Regions from separate parts of the Mycobacterium sp. NGS49 genome, predicted to be linked through region 1. Evidence: predicted binding sites of a transcription regulator. Region 1 holds the regulator's gene; the other holds the start of a gene.
What was found. The regulator HspR, encoded in region 1, represses chaperone genes until heat shock. The targets are predictions, from matches to a motif close to ANNTGAGTNNNNNNNACTCANNT.
Positions count from the first base shown of each region.

Region 1 (4,207 bases):
TCTCCTCGGGCTTCCTGAACTGGGGTAGCGGCAGCGCGTCTGGCCTGCTGAACTACGGCAACAACTCCGGCTTCTACAACTTCGCCACCGCTGCCATCGGGAACTCCGGGCTACAGAACTTCGGTTCCATGCAGTCCGGGTTCTCCAACCTGGGCAGCACCCTCTCGGGTTGGCTCAACACCGGCGGTGCAGTCCCGGCGAACATCTCGGGCGGACAAAACTTCGGCGTCGACCTCGCCGGCTTCTTCCGCGACGGCGTGTCCCAAACCAGCTTCAACCTCGGCGCGGCCAACGACGGCTTCTTCAACCTCGGCAACGCAAACCTGGGCACCTTCAACCTGGGCAACGCCAACATCGGCAGCTTCAACGTGGGTGGCGGCAACATCGGCAGCCTCAACATCGGCTGGGGCAACATCGGCGACCAGAATTTCGGGCCCGGCAACATCGGCTTCGGCAACGTCGGGTTCGGCAACTCGGGGTCGGGCCTGTCCGCTGCGATGCAGAACTTCGGCTGGGGCAACACCGGCAGCTTCAACGTCGGCTTCGGCAACACCGGTACCAACAACATCGGCTTCGGCAACACCGGCGACGGAAATATCGGCATCGGTCTCTCCGGCAACGCCCAGGTCGGATTCGGCGGGTTCAACTCGGGCACCGGCAACTTCGGCTTGTTCAACTCCGGCACCAACAACGTCGGTTTCTTCAACTCCGGCGAAGGCAACTGGGGTATCGGCAACTCCGGGGAGTTCAACACCGGGATCGGCAACAGCGGTCAGGTCAACACCGGGTTCTTCAACACCGGACTGGTCAACACCGGCTTCGGCAACTCGGGGAACTTCAACACCGGCATCGGCAACTCCGGCAACGTCAACACCGGCAGCTTCAACCCGGGCAGCTACAACACCGGCGGCTTCAACCCGGGGAACTACAACACCGGCTGGATCAACACGGGCAACTCCAACACCGGCTTCGGCAACTACGGCGACTTCAACACCGGCGGCTTCAACGGCGGCGACTACAGCAACGGCTTCTTCTGGCGCGGCGACTACCAGGGTCTGGGCGATTTCCGGTACGACGTTACGATTCCCAAGATTCCGTGGGACTACAGCATTGCGGGCGACATCGAGATCCCGATCACGGGAACCATCAACGCAGTCACCCAGGACATGTTCACCATCGCCGAGTTCGATATACCCATCAGCCTGGTGGTCACGATCTGCATCATCTACATCCCGTTCGTCGGCTGCGTGCTGAGCGGCACGCTGCCGCCGATCCACATCACCACCCAGCACCTCGGCCCGTTCACCATCGATCCGAGCGTCCTGAACCCCGAAACGCCGCTGGTCTTCAACATCTCCAACCCGATCAACCTGGCGGGCAACGGCGATCTGGGGCCGTTCACCTTCGGCTTCGGTTTGCGGCAGACCCCGGGATTCTTCAACACCGGTCCGGTGCCGTCATCCGGTTTCTTCAACTCCGGCGCCGGCGGCGCCTCGGGCTTCTTCAACGCCGCCAACGGCGCCGTATCGGGTTTCGGAAACGCGTTCAGCCAGTCTTCGGGATGGCTCAACGCCGGCGGGGTCGACGTGTCCGGGTTCCAGAACTTCGGCACCCTGGAATCCGGCTGGGCGAACCTGGGCAACTTCATGTCGGGCTTCTACAACACGACCGTGCTCGACATGCTGACGAATGCCTTCGTCTCCGGTTTCGGCAACGTCGGCAAAGAACTGGCCGGAATCCTCGGCGAGAGCCCGTAGCTACCGGCGCGAACGCGGCTGCCAGACCACCAGCGCCGTGCTCTTGGGCACCACCGCGACCTCCCGTCGCTGGTTGGCGCGCAACATCGCCAATTCCTCGGCCATCTCCTTGAGCCTGGACTGCAACGCCTCGACCTGATTGGTCAGCTCGATGATGCGTTTGATGCCGGCGAGGTTGACACCCTCGTCCTGGGACAGGCGTTGCACTTCGCGCAGCAGGTTCACATCGTGCTCGGAGTAGCGGCGCCCGCCACCGGGGGTGCGTTGCGGGCTCACCAGGCCGATCCGGTCGTAGGTGCGCAGGGTCTGCGCATGCATGCCGGCCAGCTCGGCGGCCACCGAAATCAAAAAGGTCCGCGAGGACTCGTTCTTTCTGGAATCGGAAGCCATCACCGATTACCTGCCCATCCAGCCCGGGGGTCGAACCCACTGGATCTTTCGGCCGCAGCATAGGCTTCCAGCGCCTCTTGGGCCGCGCCCTCCAGGTTCGGGGGGACCGCCACCTTGACGGTGACGAGCAGATCGCCGCTGCCGCCGCTGCGCTTGGGCACACCGCGCCCGCGCACCCGCAGGATACGGCCATCCGCGGTACCCTTGGGCACCCGGACACCCACCTTGCCGTCCAGGGTGGGCACCGAAAGCGTTGAGCCCAAAGCTAATTCGGTGAAGCTGACCGGAACGGTCACGGTGAGGTCATCGCCGTCCCGGCCGAACACCTTGTCCGGCCGTACATGGACCGTCACATAGAGGTCGCCGGACGGGGCGCCGCGCAGCCCGGCCTCGCCTTGTCCGGCCAGCCTGATACGTTGCCCGTCCTCGACGCCCGGCGGTATCCGCACGTTGATGGTTCGGGTACGGGTCGTCGCGCCGTTGCCGCCGCACTCCTCGCACGGGTGCTCGATGATCGAACCGCTGCCCCGGCATTCGGTGCACGGTTCGGAGAATCCGAAGGCACCCTGGTTGCGACTGATCACGCCCGCGCCGTTGCAGTTGGGACACACCTTCGGGCTGGTGCCCGGGCGCGCGCCGCTGCCGTGGCAATTGGTGCATGGCGCCGGGCTGGTCAGCCGCAACGGCATCGCTACGCCCTTGGCGGCCTCGACGAAATCCAGTTCCGTCTCGGTCTCCAGGTCGTTGCCGCGGCGCGGCCGGCTGGGCCGGGTGCTGCCACCGCGTCCGAACAGGCCACCGAACAAGTCACCGATATTTGCGCCGCCGGACCGGCCGGCGGCGTCGAACAAGTCGTTCAGGTTGAACTCGGCGCCATCACCACCTCCGCCGAAGCCGCCGAAGTTGCCCGCATCGAACCGACGGCCACCAAAGCCCCCGCCGGCGAACAGCCGGCGGGTCTCGTCGTACTCTTTGCGCTTTGCTTCGTCGGACAAGACGCTGTACGCCTCGGAGACAGCCTTGAACCGCTCCGCGCCGGCGGGATTCTTGTCCGGGTGCAGATCGGAGGCCAGCTTGCGATACGCAGTCTTGATCTGCTTGGCGTCGGCATCAGAGGGGACGCCGAGCTCCTTGTAGAAGTCTTTCTCGACCCACTCGCGCTGAGCCATACCGCGTCACCTCCTTACCTTCCTCGTTTGTTGATTCTGTGCCTTAATCACCGGAGCCGTCGGCGTTATCGGTCGTGTCGGCCTGTCCGGTTTCCCGGGCTGACTGGTTCGCGCTGTCACCTGGCCCGTCTGGAACGGTCTCGACGACGGCGACCAGCGCGTTGCGCAGCACATGCTCGCCCAGCTGGTAGCCCTGTCGCATCACCGTTCCGATCACCGGCTTGGCGTCTTGGCCACCGCTGCCCTCGTGCTGCACGGCTTCGTGCAGCACCGGGTCGAAGTCCTCGCCTTCGGCACCGAACGGCTTGAGTCCCAGGCCGGTCAGCACGTTCATCAGCTTGTCGGCCACGGCCTTGAGCGGCCCGGACTCCAAATCACCGTGCTTGCGCGCCCGTTCGATGTCGTCCACCGCATGCAGCAGTTCGCCGACCACGGCGGCCCTGGCCCGGTCGGCCGCGGCCTGCTGGTCGCGCATCGCCCGCTTGCGGTAGTTGGCGAAGTCCGCCTGCACCCGTTGCAGGTCGGCGGTCAGCTCAGCCACCTTGCTCGACGAGGGGTCCGACGAACCAGCGGCCGCAGCCGGTTCTCCCGGCGCCGGAGCGCCGGGAGAACCCTGCCGAACTTCACCAGTCTCGGGATCGATCCGCCGTTTGTCGGTGACCGTCACCGGCTCCTGTGGGTAGTCGTCGGTCACTTGGACTCCCGGTCGTCGTCGACCACCTCCGCGTCCACGACGTCGTCCTGGCCGCCCTGCTCGAAGCCGCCGGGCTGGCCGCCGCCGGCAGCGGCACCCTCGGCCTGGGCGGCCTCGTAGATCGCCTGTCCGAGCGCCTGGGACTCCTGGCCCAGCTTCTCCATCGCCGACTTGATCGCGCCGATGTCGTCACCACC
Region 1 covers NZ_JCALCX010000065.1:365-4,571, forward strand. Annotated here, with positions in the region: partial or broken gene AC5Y7D_RS30180 (beta strand repeat-containing protein) at 1-1,757, shown strand, start outside; gene AC5Y7D_RS30185 (heat shock protein transcriptional repressor HspR) at 1,758-2,147, opposite strand; gene dnaJ (molecular chaperone DnaJ) at 2,147-3,316, opposite strand; gene grpE (nucleotide exchange factor GrpE) at 3,360-4,010, opposite strand; gene dnaK (molecular chaperone DnaK) at 4,007-4,207, opposite strand, start outside.

Region 2 (4,207 bases), on a different contig from region 1:
TGCCTGCAGGCCGCGGCGCTGGCCGAGCAACTCCGTTCCGGCGTCGGTCAGCGAAATGCCGATCATGCCGGCTTCCGGCACGAACTGGGCGGCCACCGGTGACGACGGGTCGCGCAGCGTGACGACGTGCACACGTCCTCCTCGGGGCCTACCGCGATAACGGGTCGTGCTGAATGTGTTCGGGTGGGGCGCCTTTGGCGATCAGTGCCGCCTTCGTCGCGCGGACCATGGCCGGCCCGCCGCAGATCAGGATCTGCCGGTCGCCCCAGCCGCCGTACCGGGTGACCACCTCGGGCAACCGTCCCGTCTGGCGCACATGCAGTCCGCGTGGCGGCGATACGTCGGGATAGTCGGCGGCCCAGGCGGGATCGTTGTTGTATTCCGACACCGGCGAGACCGACAGCCACGGATTGTGCGCAGCGACCTGCCACAGCGTCCGCAGGTCGTAGAGCTCGCAGCGGTACCGGGCGCCGAAGAACAGATGCACCCTGGGGTTCACGGCGAAGCGGCTGAGATCCATGATCAGCGTCCGTAATGGAGCCAGGCCGGTGCTGCCCGCCACCATCAGCACATCCCCGCCTTCGCGGTCGACGTGCAGGCCGCCGTGCGGGCCGGACAGCCGCCAACGGTCACCGGGCCGGGTTTCGCCGACGATCGCGTGGCTCACCAGGCCGCCGGGAACGACGCGGACGTGAAATTCGATGCCGCCACCAGCGTCGGCGGGTATGGCGGGGGACAGGAAGCGCCACCGGCGCGGACACTGCGGAATCTGCACGTTGACGTATTGCCCGGGGTGGTAGCGCAGCGGGCGGTCCAGATGCAGCCGGACGACCGCCAGATCGCGGGAGACCCGAGTGTGTTCGATGACCGTGCCGTCCACCCAGGCGGGCGCATCATCGGAATCTGCCGCGCCACTCATCACCCCGACGAACAGGTTCAGTGACTGGTCGGCGGCCTCTCGGACCGCATCGGTCCACGCGCTGCCGAGGTGGGTGCGCAGCGTGGAGTACAACGCGCGGCGCAGCGTCTGGTAGTGCGCCGGGAGCACGCCGTACTTGCGGTGGTCACGGCCGAGCTGGGCCAGAAAAGTCACCGGCTCATCGGCGCGCTGGGCGACGAGCTCGCCGTACAGCCAGTACATCGCTTGGGCGAAAGCCAGCCGCTGACCGGACATCTCGGGCGGGAACAGGTCGCGGACCGAGGTGTCCAGGGCGAACCACTGGGTGTAGAAGCGGTGGACGACTGCGGTGTCCTCGGGTCTGAAGGCGTCGCGCAGCACCTGCAACGCATGCCGGTCCTCGAGGCCCACGGACGCCGATTCTAGGCCGAGAGCCCGCCGGGCGCGGCCGGCCGAGCCCGGCCGGACTGCGTTGCTATCGGTCTATGGGTCCGCCACGGCCGCCGCACCGCCGACGCGGCGGGTGCCGCCGCGCCACCGTCGGCCCTCGCCAACTTCCGACACGGAGCGTCGGCTCCCCGGAAAACAGTTCAGCAACAGCTCCGACGGCCTGTCCGCAGGGTGGTCGCGCACCTCGGGAAAAAAAGTTAGGGTTGAGCGGAACAGACTCAACCTTGACGGCGTTCTAGTACGCAACAAGGTCTCTATACCTACGCATACGAATGGAGGGGTCGTGGACTCTTTCAACCCGACAACCAAGACGCAGGCGGCACTGACCTCGGCGCTGCAGGCGGCTTCGGCCGCCGGCAACCCCGAGATCCGGCCCGCACATCTGCTGATGGCGCTGCTGACGCAGAACGACGGGATTGCCGCACCTTTGCTGGAGGCTGTCGGTGTCGACCCCGCCACCGTCCGCGCCGAGGCGCAGCGTCTGCTGGAAAGGCTGCCGCAGATCAGCGGCTCCAGTTCGCAGCCGCAGCTGTCCCGGGAGTCGCTGGCGGCCATCACCGCCGGTCAGCAACTAGCGACCGAGATGGACGACGAGTACGTCTCCACCGAGCACCTGCTGGTCGGACTGGCCACCGGTGACTCCGAGGTCGCCAAGCTGCTGACCGGTCACGGGGCATCTCCGCAGGTCTTGCGGGAGGCGTTCGTCAAGGTGCGCGGCAGCGCGCGGGTCACCAGCGCCGACCCCGAAGCCACCTACCAGGCGCTGGAGAAGTACTCCACCGATCTGACCGCCCTGGCCCGTGAGGGCAAGCTCGACCCGGTGATCGGGCGCGACAACGAGATCCGTCGAGTGGTGCAGGTGCTGTCCCGGCGTACCAAGAACAACCCGGTGCTCATCGGTGAGCCCGGTGTCGGCAAGACCGCGATCGTGGAGGGCCTGGCCCAGCGCATCGTCGCCGGCGACGTACCGGAGAGCCTGCGCGACAAGACCGTCATCTCGCTCGACTTGGGCTCGATGGTGGCCGGCGCGAAGTACCGAGGTGAATTCGAGGAACGGCTCAAGGCCGTCCTCGACGACATCAAGAACTCCGCGGGGCAGATCATCACGTTCATCGACGAGCTGCACACCATCGTCGGCGCGGGTGCGACCGGCGAATCGGCGATGGACGCGGGCAACATGATCAAGCCGATGCTGGCCCGCGGCGAACTGCGGCTGGTCGGCGCCACCACGCTCGACGAGTACCGCAAGTACATCGAGAAGGACGCCGCACTGGAGCGGCGTTTTCAGCAGGTGTTCGTCGGCGAGCCGTCGGTGGAGGACACCGTCGGCATTCTGCGCGGCCTCAAGGAGCGCTACGAGGTGCACCACGGTGTGCGCATCACCGACTCCGCGCTGGTCGCGGCCGCTACGTTGAGCGACCGCTACATCACCGCCCGCTTCCTGCCGGACAAAGCCATCGACCTGGTGGACGAGTCCGCCAGCCGGCTGCGGATGGAGATCGACTCGCGTCCCGTCGAGATCGACGAGGTCGAGCGCCTCGTGCGCCGGCTGGAGATCGAAGAGATGGCGCTGGCCAAGGAATCAGATGATGCATCCGCCGAGCGGCTGGAGAAGCTGCGCGCAGAACTGGCCGACAAGAAGGAAGAGCTGGCCGAGCTGACCACGCGGTGGCAGAACGAGAAGAACGCCATCGACATCGTCCGTGAGCTCAAGGAACAGCTGGAGGAGCTGCGCGGGGAGTCCGAGCGCGCCGAGCGCGACGGTGACCTGGCCAAGGCCGCCGAGCTGCGCTACGGCCGCATCCCCGAGGTCGAGAAGAAGCTCGACGCCGCAGTACCGTTGGCCGCCGGCAGCGGCACAGCCCGCGAGAACGTGATGCTCAAGGAGGAGGTCGGTCCCGACGACATCGCCGACGTGGTGTCGGCGTGGACGGGCATTCCGGCCGGCCGGCTGCTGGAAGGCGAGACGGCCAAGCTGCTGCGGATGGAGGACGAGCTGGGCAAGCGCGTCGTCGGGCAGAAGAAGGCCGTGCAGGCCGTGTCGGACGCGGTACGGCGGTCCAGGGCCGGGGTCGCCGACCCCAACCGGCCCACCGGGTCGTTCATGTTCCTCGGTCCCACCGGTGTGGGTAAGACGGAGTTGGCGAAAGCGCTGGCCGACTTCCTGTTCGACGACGACCGCGCCATGGTCCGCATCGACATGAGCGAGTACGGCGAGAAGCACTCGGTGGCCCGCCTGGTCGGTGCCCCTCCCGGCTACATCGGCTATGACCAGGGTGGTCAGCTGACCGAGGCGGTGCGGCGGCGTCCCTACACGGTGATCCTGTTCGACGAGATCGAAAAGGCGCACCCGGACGTTTTCGACGTGCTGCTGCAGGTGCTCGACGAGGGTCGGCTCACCGACGGCCAGGGCCGCACGGTCGACTTCCGCAACACCATCCTCATCCTGACCTCCAACCTGGGGTCCGGCGGTACCGAGGAGCAGGTGATGGCCGCCGTGCGGTCGGCGTTCAAGCCCGAGTTCATCAACCGGCTCGATGACGTGATCATCTTCCACGGCCTCGAGCCCGGCGAGTTGGTGCAGATCGTCGACATCCAGCTCAAGCAGCTGGACAAGCGGTTGGCGCAGCGCCGCCTGCAGCTCGAGGTGTCGCTGCCGGCCAAGCAGTGGCTGGCGCACCGGGGCTTCGACCCCGTGTACGGCGCACGCCCGTTACGCCGGTTGGTGCAGCAGGCCATCGGCGACCAGCTGGCCAAGATGCTGCTGGCCGGCGACGTGCACGACGGCGACGTGGTGCCCGTCAACGTCAGCGCGGACGGCGACTCGCTGATCCTCGGCTAAGAGGCCGGCGGTTTCGG
Region 2 covers NZ_JCALCX010000013.1:189,432-193,638, reverse strand. Annotated here, with positions in the region: gene AC5Y7D_RS16025 (aldose 1-epimerase) at 1-132, opposite strand, end outside; gene AC5Y7D_RS16020 (FAD-binding oxidoreductase) at 149-1,309, opposite strand; gene clpB (ATP-dependent chaperone ClpB) at 1,632-4,190, shown strand; gene AC5Y7D_RS16010 (enoyl-CoA hydratase/isomerase family protein) at 4,187-4,207, opposite strand, start outside.
Region 2: a site for HspR is predicted at 1,550-1,572, ahead of clpB (ATP-dependent chaperone ClpB). Genes of this name have one in related genera too.